4 regions of the Paenibacillus sp. PK4536 genome follow, and region 4 is predicted to be linked to each of the others. Evidence: predicted binding sites of a transcription regulator. Region 4 holds the regulator's gene; each other region holds the start of a gene.

Region 1 (3,220 bases), 150 kb from region 4:
TCTGTAATAACTGCGAACGATGTTACTTCAGAACCTGTACCTGAAGTCGTTGGAATTGCTACAAATTGTGCTTTTTGTCCCAAATGTGGGTATTTGTAGATCCGTTTGCGGATATCCATGAATTTTTGTTTTAGGTTATCAAATTCAGTATCAGGATATTCGTAGAACATCCACATGCCTTTAGCAGCATCCATAGGAGATCCACCACCAAGAGCGATAATGCAGTCCGGTTGGAAACGTTCCATCATTTGACGACCACGTTCTACAGTAGCAGTTGATGGATCTGGTTCTACATCAGAGAACACTTCAACAACAACTGGAGTCTGGCGTTGACGCAAGTAATGTTGTACTTTTTCAACATAACCAAGTTGTACCATCATCGCATCTGTTACGATCACTACACGACTAATATCAGGCATTTTAGCAAGGTATTGAGTTGCGCCTTTTTCAAAATAAACTTTAGAAGGTATTTTGAACCATTGCATATTCACAGTACGACGAGCCACCCTTTTCACATTAATCAGATTCACAGCACTTACGTTAGAAGAAGTAGAGTTACGACCATAAGATCCACAACCTAGTGTTAAAGATGGTAAGTTCGTATTGTAAATGTCACCAATTGCACCATGTGTAGAAGGAGAGTTCACGATAATACGTCCAGTTTGTAGACGATTAGAGAACTTCTGAATAACTTCATCATTATTAGAATGGATAGCTGAAGAGTGACCCATACCGCCAAATTCTACGATTTGTGCAGCACGTTCAATCCCTTGATCCGCGTTTTTAACTTTATAGCAAGCCAGTACAGGGCTTAATTTTTCAGCAGATAATGGGAATTTAGTACCTACGCCTTCCAATTCTGCTACCAGTATTTTGGTATCGGCTGGAACGGTAATTCCACAAAGTTCAGCAATTTTGACAGCAGATTGACCTACGATAGAAGGGTTCACTGCACATTTGTCTGTATTCATTGCACCGTTCGTTAATTTGCCTGCTTCTTCTTTAGTTACAAAGTAACAACCGTTATCGATCATTAATTTTTTCACTTTTTCATAAACAGGTTCTTCAATAACTACTGCTTGTTCAGAAGCACAAATCATACCGTTATCAAATGATTTGGAAAGAATCAAGTCATTCACTGCTTGTTGCAAGTCAGCACTTTTCTCTATAAAAGCAGGAACGTTACCAGGACCTACGCCAAGTGCAGGTTTACCACAGCTATATGCTGCTTTAACCATTGCGCCACCACCAGTAGCTAAGATTAACGCTACATCAGGATGATTCATTAATGCATTTGTTTTGTCCATTGAAGGAGCATCGATCCATTGGATACAATCCGCAGGTGCACCATGTTTGACAGCCGCTTCAAGTAAGATGCGAGCGGATTCTTTACTACAATTCTGTGCAGATGGATGGAAGCCGAAAATGATTGGGTTACGTGTTTTGATTGAGATCAAAGATTTGAACATGGTAGTCGAAGTTGGGTTCGTTACCGGTGTAATCCCCATGATGATTCCGACAGGTTCAGCAATTTTTTGGAAGCTTTCATAATCGTTATCTTCTATAATACCGACTGTTTTTTCATTTTTGATACCATGGTATACATATTCAGTAGCGAACATGTTTTTGATAATTTTATCTTCATATACGCCTCTGCCTGTTTCTTCAACAGCTAGTTTGGCAAGATACATATGTTGATCCAAGCCCGCTAATGCCATTGCTTGTACAATGTTATCAATTTGTTCTTGATCCATATTCATAAATGCGGCATGTGCTTTATTCGCTTTATCGATTAACTTTTGAATTTCTTCCTGTGCACTCAATTCCACGTTACGACTAGCATCATTTTTAACAGCCATTTCTCTCATCCTCCTCAGAATGTGTATTGCTTTTGTCTACACACCGATCATAGCATAGAGACATAAATCATAATGTGATATTTTTCACAATCAATTTTTATTTTTTAAATTTGTTTTATTTTATTTTTTCCTTTTGCATTTTAATATAAAAAGATGTATGATAATAGTGAAATTAATCACAAAGTATAGATTACTTTTACGTATACATGAGTTCATTATCTTTCCTATATAACGTAGAATTTAACTAATCATTTAATTTCCAGTTTTTTTCCTAAAATGTTATGCATTATGATTAATTTCACGTATAATTGAAACAAAAAGGGGCGAACCATAATGAACAATTCTTTAGAACATACTCAACCACGTCATAATACAGCATGCTTTTCGGAAATTAATCAGGAAAGATTACTTAATCATTCTACAGAACGCACGATTGCAGCAGGTTCACATTTATTCTGGGAAGGCGACTTATCCGATAAATTATACTTCCTTAAAAGTGGACGGGTTAAATTAACCAAATCTACTGATGAAGGTAAAGAATTGATTCTATATATGTATCAAGCAGGCGACATGATCGGTCAAGCAGATCCATTTTCAGGTACACGCCTTGGATTTACAGCGGAAGCATTAGAAGATACTGAAGTCGCTGTTATTGAACACAAAGAATTGGAATTGATGATCTGTCAGTATTGTGATTTTGCTATCGACTTTATGAAATGGATGGGTACTCATCACCGTCTAACACAGACTAAAGTGCGTGACTTAATGTTATACGGTAAACCAGGTGCTCTCTGCTCCACTCTGATTCGTTTAAGCAATACCTATGGTCAAGATTATAACGATCAAGGTTCGATTTTGATTAACAAAAAAATTACACATACCGATTTGTCGAATATGATTGGTGCTACTCGTGAAAGTGTCAACCGGATGCTTAGTGATTTGCGTAAAAAAGAAAGTATTGAATATGAGCACGGGATGATCATTATTCATGATCTTGAAGCGCTACAAGAAGTATGTCACTGCGAAATGTGCCCTAAAGAAATATGCAGAATTTAATGAATATTTAGGTGTGCTTATGCATTTACCTGTTGAGACAATTAAAATACCAAAAAAGCTTTCCGTGTGTTACTCATAGCGGAAAGCTTTTTTTGGTTAACACATCGAAATCTACTCGACCCAATGCTCTGCCCAGTTCTGAATCTGCTCCATCACTGGCTTAAGTGCACGTCCTTTGTCCGTTAGCTCATACTCAATTCGAACAGGTGTCTCTGGATAGACCTGACGAATCAATATTCCACTACCTTCTAAGTCTTTCATCCGCTCTGACAACATTTTGTCGCTCATCATAGGAATAAGATTAG
Region 2 (3,220 bases), 1.4 Mb from region 4:
TCAGAGGAAACGCTAGATGGTGTACTGACAGCAATGTTAGATCATGGTGTAAACACAGCTACGATCTCTTTGGGTAAACGTGGAGCGATAGCGGCTCAAGGCTCTATGCGGTACAGAGTACATGTGCCAGAGCTTGATATTATCAGTGCGCTTGGAAGCGGAGATGCGATGGCAGCAGGTATGGTAACCGCAGCTTATCGTGGTGGTCATCTTGCAGAAATGCTTCGTTATGGAGCGGCTTGCGGTAGTGCTTGTGCTCTGCAACCGATCGCTGGCAAAGTAGACCTTCAAGATGTACAACAACTATATCAGCAGATAAAAGTAACCCCTGAGTAAAGAAGTACTCAGGGGTTTTTGGTATGCGAACCGAATCGAACATCCATATAGATTTGACCTGTATCTCCATCGCTCACTACAAAATTGATTTCTTGTGGCACTAATTCTTTTAAAGCATATTGGCGTGCCCAATCTAACGATGGAAATTCCGCTCTTCTGTCTACAGCCTTTACGACAATACATTGTTTGAGGCAATAATATTTATTCAAGGCAGTAAACCTCCCTTATCACTCATTAGACTGTATTTTCTAATTTGACACAGCGAATTGGAAATAAATTACTTATATTTTCAAAATCAAAGCAAAAATTCCCTATTTCAGATCATGTGATCTATAAAATAGGGAATTTGAGTTAGGTTAAGCGATTCACGATCTGTTGTAATTCTTGTACATCATGTTGAAGATAAGTCGGTAACATCTGTGCCCATTCACGGTACAACGGACTGCAAGTGGTTTTGCCAAGTTCAGCGCAGAATGAAGGTACCCATGGAATCAAATAATGTTCTAAAAATTCGATCTGCATTTGAGCGATCATTTTGCGGCTAGAGGAATGCATATCAGTCTCTGCCGAACGTTCTGCCAATAACGCCATAAATTCCAATTCAATTCCGATATGATCATCTGTTTCATGATCCATTTTTTTGAAAGCAATACCTGCCCGTGCATAGACAGCATTCACAACAGCTTCATACGCCGTACGTCCTTGCTCATTCGTTAAATAATAAGAAGCTTGTGGTGGATAGCTAACATGTTGATCTTGCTCGAACAATTGACTGTATTCTGCACATTCCTGACGAGCATATTGCATAATATCATTCAACATCGTATTTTCTAACGTATGAAGCAGTGCATAGTCATTGGTAAATAGACGATTGATTTTGGACGCTTCTTTTTTCCATTCGATCAACTTGGACAATGTAGGTTTGCGTTCTAACATTTCGCTGAGTAAACGGTAAGTCATTACACGACTGTATAACCATTCTTGGCGAGCTTGATGGGTTTCCGGTTCTGTATACATAGTCATCTTAAATCACTCCTTGTGATAATATTCACATATTTAAATGATTGAATTCCGACATTGAAGGTTTGAAGCAATATATAGGTTAAATCGTTAGTCAACAGCGGTAGTAAGTACTGAAGAAGAGACTTGTTTTTATACTTTTATTGTACTCTATTTTGTAGCGATTAGGGGCGAATTAAGCATACGTTCATAAAATAGTCATGTTTGTCACGCTTTCAAAAGGACTTATGCCACAGACTGGCTATACCAAAGAAGGATATTGCTCCAAAAGATGCAAAACATGCTCATAGGACTGGGGATCATTCATATTATATAAGCTATACTCCGATATACTTTGAAAAGAAGATAGTTCCTTTATATTTGGATCGTACAATGACTCGATTTCTACATACTTTACCTGTTGCTGATCTAACCAATCTCTTACACGCAATTGGTTGTGTACTAAAGCGGTCTGAAGCGATGGCAGTACACTATAATGATAGACCGCATACAGTGGATGAATACGTCCATGTTGCATAGGAATCACAGCTTGTATCCCTTCTATCCTAGTCTGCTCTATTAGATATTGCATCAGTACTGTACTGGCAAAAGGTAGATCACAGGCACTGACTGCATACCATTCACTAGAAATCTGTGATAAAGCTGTATGCAGACCTGATAAAGGCCCTTGTCCGGGAAAAATATCGGGCACTTCGGAGAGCTTTAGAAATGAATAATCAGCATTGTAATTGCCTGCAATCCATAGCGAAGATACAGTTGGTTTTAATGCTTTGGCTACACGTTCGATAATGGTATGATCATCTATAGGCAATAATGCTTTATTTTGACGCATACGGCTTGATTGACCACCTGCTAAAATAATACCTGTATATTTTAAAGAGTATGGCATAATAGATTATCCTTTCTACTCCAGAAATAAACAAAATTGGTTTGTATCCCTTTTCAACACATGCTACAGTGAATGAAATGTCTGATGAAAGGATTGGCTGGCTTTGCATCCGAATATAAACAACACTACTTTTAGACCACTACGATGGTTTACGTTTTTCATATATGGCACACTGGTTATTTTTACGAGCTTTTTTCAATTATACCTGCAAGATATCGGAATGAGCCAGAGTGAGATCGGTGCTTTGATGGCAATCGGTCCGTTGATTTCATTAATTGCTAATCCATTTTGGGGATTTTATAGTGATCGTCTACAAAATGTACGATTTGTTCTGCTGATTATGATGCTAGGCACGTTGCTCATGGTTCAGCTTGTTTTTCATGTGCAGAATTATACGATTATTTATATTGTTATGGCAGTCTTTTTCTTTTTCCAGACCCCTATGTTATCGCAAAGCAATACGTTGATTTTGAGTTATATTGATGGTACACCCAAAAAGTTCGGCGGGTTTCGTTTGTATGGTTCACTGGGTTGGGCATTAACAGCTGTTGTGGCAGGTCCTGTCATCGATCGATTAGGGGTTTCTCAAATCGGTACGGTGTTTACGGTGTTGCTTCTTATTGCAATCGGTATCATTTTGTTATTGCCTCCACAAACCAAGTTACCGGGTGGATCACCGACAATGAATCGGTATGCGATGAAGAAGTTGCTAGGCAATCTGTATTTTGTAGGTTTTATTGTATTTGGTATTTTGGTAGCGATTCCGAATGCGATGAACAGTACCTTTGTCTCGCTCTATATCGTTGAACTTGGGGGAACCAAGTCGATGGTCGGTTGGGCTGTATTTGCTTCTTCTATTTTTGAAGCGGCTTTATTTTTGCTATTTGATCGTTATCTCAAGCGTAATATTTCATTTATGATCGGTTGGTTAGCGATTGTCAGTCTGTTGTTTACATTACGCTGGTTTTTGATGGC
Region 3 (3,220 bases), 1.0 Mb from region 4:
TAAATGGCATCGCCATAAACAGGATCATAACTACGCCATGCGTGGTAAAGACCTGATTATAATGTTCAGGATGTAAAAATTCGAGATTTGGGAATGCGAGTTGAGTACGCATCATAATGGCATCCACGCCGCCACGGAACAACATCAAAATCGAAGCAAGAATATACATGATACCGATTTTTTTGTGGTCAACTGTTGTTAAATAATTACGCCACAACCAGCCCCATTTTTTGAAATAGGTGAGTCCCACAACGATAGCAATCATCGCAAGTCCGATAGATACATCTGCACCGTAAATTAGTGGGTCGCCGGTGACGAAAAAGTCAGATGCAAAATCTTTAATTTTCTCGAGCATCGGGGAGCTCCTTTCCCTGTCTTTTATGTCACACGCTACGGTACAACTAATTTCAAATAACTTTGAACTTAATTGCTAGTATTCGTGTCCGTGCTTTCTTGATCGTTCATTTCCATACCATCATGCTCATTGGTTCCCATATCACTTTGTCCTTCTTCACTTTCTTTCTCATTGATCTGAGTTGAAGGAGTGGTATGAGTAGCACGATCTTTACCGCCTGCCAAACCACCTGGCAAGTATTTGGTTACGAGTTGTTGGAACAATCCTTCTGGGAATGCAGAGAACGTCTGTTTGTCAGCTGTTCCTGGAACCGTTAGTGATTGGTATGTTTCCATACTCATAGGTTTAGACTCGGTTTTAACTTTATTCACCCAAGTCTGATATTGCTCGTCAGATACAGCATTCACATCGAATCTCATTTGGGCAAAGTGCTCACCACTGAAGTTAGCACCTGATCCAAAGAATGTTCCTTGATGATCAGCTTGTAGATACAATGTCATAGCCATACCCGACATCGTATAAATTTGTCCACCAAGTTCTGGAACCCAGAATGAGTTCATAGGTGCATCAGAAGTCAGTTCAAATCGTACAGGTGTATCTTCTGGAATCGTAATCGAGTTCACAGAAGCGATACCTTCTTCCGGGTACATAAATAACCATTTCCAGTCCATAGATGCTACTTGGATTGTAATAGGTTGCTTCTGTGATTGAATCGCTACAGAAGGTTCTAATGCATAGGTGTAACGAACAGTTACAATACCAAGTACAGCAATAACGATGATTGGAATCCCCCACCAGATGGTTTCAAGTTTGGTGCTGTGGTTGAAATCCGGATCGTATTTTGCCTTTCTACCTGGTTTGTCACGGTATCTCCACACTATAACAAAAGTGAGTATTGTTACCGGAACAATAACAATGGCAGTTAGAATCGTTGAAATCACGATTAGATCTCTTTGTCCTGCTGCAATAGGTCCTTTCGGATCGAGAACAAAGTAATTGTGGCTACCTGCATAAAGCGCCCATACTGTCAAAGCCAGTGACAGAACCGACACAATAATCATAACCCACATCATAAGACGAGAACCCGGTTTTTTGTTCATCTTAATCCCCTTTCTCACATAACGTTTAAGACGTTCATAATATTGAAACCACACATTTCTATGTTAACACTAAGTGTGCTATTTGCGTATCCATAGAAGGTGTAAATTCCACATTTTTTTGACTTGTTAACAAATCTGTCAATTTATTAACAGGTTATCGTGAATCTTTTCACATTATTTATATATTATCATATTGTGATTCCGTAAAAAAGCCCCTTTAAGAACTAATTCTTAAAGGAGCATGTATTTAATTGAAAAAGTTAACGTTCTGTTACAAAAGATACGATTAATCGTCGTTGATACTTTCTTTTCCTTCTTCATTACGCACTTGCATTGAACCGATCGATTTACCAATAAAGTAGATAAACACGCTACCTACTACACATCCGATCCCCATCATCAGTCCAGCATTGTTATCGTTAAAAGGTTGGATATTCAAAATAATCGTTACTACACCCACAGCAAAAGCGATCCAACCGATGATCGTTAGCAAACGAGTTAATCCACGAGCATTTTTTCCGGGTGAATTTGAACGGCCTTTTGTATTTGTCGCCATGATTAAAGCACTCCCCTCTTCATGTTAGTAGCCATAGTGACTCCAAATGTAGGAGCACTTTACCAATTACGTTGCTAGGTTATAGTATCTATTACCACAATTCACCCTTTTTGATTCGGTATTCATTCATATTCTTTTAATTTCTCTTTTATTTCTTTGAAAATATAAACAAATCGTGAATATTCTTATAGAAAAAAGCCATATTCTCTGCTTTGAACAGAAAATATGGCTTTTTTTCTCGATCTCATCATTATAATAATATTTTCATATTTAATAAGAATATATTTATATATAGAAGGAAAAAGATAAATAAGCGTCATATTCATTGATTTTGACAACGAATAAGTTGCGATATTTAGCTATTTGCTATCAATCTATAACTTCTGCCCGCTTCAGCAGTAAACTCCAGTACAAAGTCATGTTGTGAATGATTCGGTTCAGTAACCGTACAAGCAGTCAACGGATCATCTAATTGCAAAGCCGTAGAACTCACTAATCGACATGTTCCATGAAACGGTGATTCTACTGTGACTTCAAGCAATTCTCCTTGATGCCAGCTCATATCAACAATATATCCACCACGCGCACGCAGCCCTTTGACTTTACCTTTATTCCATACTTTTGGCAAAGCAGGGAGTAGATGCAGTTCTTGCAAATGGCTCTGTAGCAACATTTCAGCAATACCTGCTGTTCCACCAAAATTACCATCTATCTGAAATGGAGGATGAGCATCAAATAAATTGGGATATGTAGAACGTGCCAGTAATGTACTTACAAATTCATGAGCCGTCTCTCCATCTAATAGACGAGCATAGAGATTAATTAACCATGCACAACTCCAACCTGTATGTCCGCCACCATGCTGAATACGTCGTTCCAGCGAGACACGCACAGCTTCTACAAGCTCAGGAGTCTGATAACGATTGATCTCATTGCCGGGATAAAGACCATACAAATGAGATACATGGCGATGCCCTGGCTCGTGCTCTTCATAATCTCGATACCATTCTTGCAACTGACCATGACGACCAATATGAAAAGGATATAGGCGCTCAGAAGCCTTTTGGAGTGTGATTGCCCACTCTTGATCGACTTCTAGCAATGCTGTACTGGTAATACAATGCTGAAATAATTCACGGATCAGAGTCATATCCATAGTTGATGCCGCTGATGTACTGCATGGTTCACCTGTTGCGGTCAGAAATTTAT
Region 4 (3,220 bases):
TAAATGGTATGTGAGATAAAATCAGTACGTGGCAAGAAATGCGGTTGATCTACATTTAATGCCGTAATATCGGCTTTCATACCGACAGCAAATGTACCTACGTCATTCAAAAATACAGATTTCGCACCGTATTCTGTACCCATTTTCAATGCTTCTAATGCAGGTACTGCTGTTGGATCTCCGGATACTCCTTTATGAATAAGAGCTGCCAAACGCATCTCTTCAAACATATCCAAGTTGTTATTACTTGCCGGGCCATCTGTTCCTAAAGAAACGACTACACCTGCACGCAATAAATCAGGAACACGAGCAACACCACTTGCTAATTTCAGATTACTACCCGGATTATGCGAAACAGCTACTTTATGTTGCGCAAGCATTTCGATCTCTTCATCATTCAAATGAACAGCATGTGCCAAAAGGGCTGGACGCGTGAAAAATCCTAATTTCTCTAAATGAGCTACAGGACGTAATCCATAATCAGTTACATTTAATTGTACTTCAGCTAACGTCTCAGACATATGTGTATGCAGCGGCAAATCCAAGTCATGTGCTGCTTGTACAAATTGTTCGATGTATGCAGGAGGACATGTATACGGCGCATGTGGAGACATCATCGTTGTAATACGTCCATCAGCTTGACCGTGCCAATCCCGTGCAAAGTCGATAGATTGTTGTAACTTTTGCTTTTGTTCTTCTTCTGAACATAAGCCGATAACACCACGCATCAATACAGCACGCATTCCTGATTGCTCTACGACTTCAGCAACACGCTCTGAACGATCATACATATCCAAGAATGTTGTAGTACCGCCTTTTAACATTTCAAGTACAGATAATGATGTTCCCCAGTATACATCGTCACTAGTAAACTTCGCTTCCATCGGCCACATTTTTTCCTGTAACCATACTTGTAGTGCAAGGTCGTCGCCATATCCACGTAGCAAAGACATTGCCGCATGACCATGACTGTTCACTAGACCCGGGATAAAGAACAAATGATTACCATCGACTACTGTTGTTCCTTCTTCAATCACAGGCTCTTCTTCTCCAAGATAAGTGATCCATCCATCTTCAATCACCATATGTCCGAAAAGCATCGATTTTTCTTCACTCATTACAGCAAACATACCGTTTTTGATAACCCATTTGTTCGAGGTGTTATTCATTAGTTTCATGTTCCTTTCCATCTTCCAGATAATAGGCAAGGCTTAGTAAGTCCGTTGTAAAATCAGCAGTGTGTACACGAATATGCGGTGGAGCTTTCAAAATAATCGGTGCAAAGTTCAAAATGGCTTCGATCCCTGCTTCAATCAATTGATCTGCTACACGCTGTGCTTCAATATTAGGCACAGTAATAATACCAATACGAATACTTTTCGCTTTGACTGTTGCTCCAAGTTCTTCGATCGGTTGTACAACTAATGTATTGATCATCGAACCGACTTTGGGTTCTAGAGAATCAAACACAGCTACGATTTTCATCGTTTCTTTCAAATACATATTATAGTTCGAAAGGGCATGTCCTAGATTACCTGCACCTACAAGTGCAACATTAATCTGTTGATCTAATTTTAAAATATGACGTATTTTCTCAATCAGATAAGATACATCATACCCGATTCCTTTACGTCCAAAATCTCCAAAATAAGCTAAGTCTTTGCGAATTTGTGCTGGATTCAAATCTAATTTTTGTCCCAATTCTTGCGAAGACACTGTGGGAACTTCACGGGTGTGAAGTTCGTTCAGATATCTAAGGTATACAGGTAGTCTTCGCACGACTGCTTCTGATATTTTGTCGGATTTCATGCTTGCTCCCCCTCTTGATTTACAGTTTCCTTTTCAGGTTCGGCCTGGCTAAGCCATTCTGTAATACGGGGTACCATCTGCTCTGTCGGCATATGTTCCATTTTGGGACCGGGTAATGAATATAGAAAATGCTTGCCATAATAGGACTCGATCACACGAGTGTCATAGACAATAACGATTCCCCGATCACTAGATGTCCGTACTAATCTACCAAAACCTTGTTTGAAACGGATAACTGCTTGCGGTACAGATAATTTCATAAATGGATTTTTCTTTTCTTTTTTAAGCCGTTCGCTTTTGGCTTCTAGCAATGGATGATTGGGCGGTTGAAAAGGTAATCGTACAATCGCCAGACATGTTAATGCTTCGCCCGGAATATCGACACCTTCCCAGAAGCTACTTGTTCCAAGCAATACAGAAGCAGAACGCTCCTGGAATCTACGAGTAAGCTTCGTCCGACTCCCTCCATCAACGCCTTGACCAAATACAGCAATATCACTATGTGATAACTTCTCTTTTAATGGCTCATACACCTGCTTGAGCATTCGATATGAGGTAAATAAAACCATCATTCGTCCTTGCGTTGCTTTGGCAGTCTCTGCTAACGAGTTCGCTAATGTATCTACAAAGAAGGCATCACCGACACTGCCTTTGACACTTGGAAAGTCACGTGGAATCAACAATAGCGATTGCTCACGATAATTAAAAGGTGAAGATAACTGTTCAGTCATCAATCTGCCTTCTTTTTCCGCTTCGACAAGTCCCAGTTGTTCAATCATATATTGGAATTTCTTTTCTATTGATAGGGTTGCGGATGTTAGAATAATACTTTTCTTTTTATCGAAAAAGTACTCTTTCAATTGCTTGCTCACATCCACAGGCACAGCATACATCTGTAAAGACTTGCTACGGTAATTTCCATTGGCTTCATACCAGTAGACCGTATCTGTACTTTCCAGCTTCACAAATTGACGTAGATCGTCTCGAACGACAGTCAAATCTTTGAATAGACCCGATACATCAGTCACCAGACTATCTGTGCCCAACTGTTCATCGCTTTCTTTGATCTGATTCATTACTTGTTCGCCTTTACGAATCAATTGACTCAGTCCGATATGGATCTGATTCTCCAAATCCGTAATTACCGTCCATTCTGTCGGTTGCTTCTCAGGTAACAAACGTAATGTAAATTGTCCAGCTTCTCCTGGAGCGGCATCACTACGCTGAGGTAATAAAGCAAATAATAATTCGCTCAATTTGTCCCAATTTTCTTTGACATCTACAATTTCAGGATATAGATTATCTATCGCTATCGCCCAATCCATACCACGCTCATTACCAGATGAACCTAACTGTTGGCGCAAAATAGCCAGCTGACCATTTTTACTGTCTTTGAACAAACGAAGTAGCG

Evidence for each region. Region 4 encodes Rex, which represses fermentation and respiration genes when NADH is low (regulators of the CRP and FNR family bind a similar motif). Its sites were predicted from a motif close to TTGTGAAATATTTCACAA; they were not measured.
Region 1: a site for Rex is predicted at 1,932-1,949, ahead of adhE (bifunctional acetaldehyde-CoA/alcohol dehydrogenase). Genes of this name have one in related genera too.
Region 2: a site for Rex is predicted at 1,373-1,390, ahead of PO903_RS03105 (TorD/DmsD family molecular chaperone). Genes of this name have one in related genera too.
Region 3: a site for Rex is predicted at 1,613-1,630, ahead of qoxA (cytochrome aa3 quinol oxidase subunit II). Genes of this name have one in related genera too.

What each region holds. Positions count from the first base shown of each region.
Region 1 is NZ_CP126313.1:4,476,852-4,480,071, forward strand. It holds gene adhE (bifunctional acetaldehyde-CoA/alcohol dehydrogenase) at 1-1,859, opposite strand, end outside; gene PO903_RS19900 (Crp/Fnr family transcriptional regulator) at 2,193-2,915, shown strand; gene PO903_RS19905 (winged helix-turn-helix transcriptional regulator) at 3,027-3,220, opposite strand, start outside.
Region 2 is NZ_CP126313.1:652,491-655,710, forward strand. It holds gene PO903_RS03095 (1-phosphofructokinase family hexose kinase) at 1-336, shown strand, start outside; gene PO903_RS03100 (hypothetical protein) at 345-545, opposite strand; gene PO903_RS03105 (TorD/DmsD family molecular chaperone) at 688-1,359, opposite strand; gene mobA (molybdenum cofactor guanylyltransferase) at 1,598-2,245, opposite strand; gene PO903_RS03115 (MFS transporter) at 2,349-3,220, shown strand, end outside.
Region 3 is NZ_CP126313.1:326,256-329,475, forward strand. It holds gene PO903_RS01635 (cbb3-type cytochrome c oxidase subunit I) at 1-355, opposite strand, end outside; gene qoxA (cytochrome aa3 quinol oxidase subunit II) at 424-1,455, opposite strand; gene PO903_RS01645 (hypothetical protein) at 1,742-2,011, opposite strand; gene PO903_RS01650 (glycoside hydrolase family 95 protein) at 2,367-3,220, opposite strand, start outside.
Region 4 is NZ_CP126313.1:4,324,903-4,328,122, forward strand. It holds gene PO903_RS19180 (amidohydrolase) at 1-1,169, opposite strand, end outside; gene PO903_RS19185 (redox-sensing transcriptional repressor Rex) at 1,162-1,809, opposite strand; gene dinG (ATP-dependent DNA helicase DinG) at 1,806-3,220, opposite strand, start outside.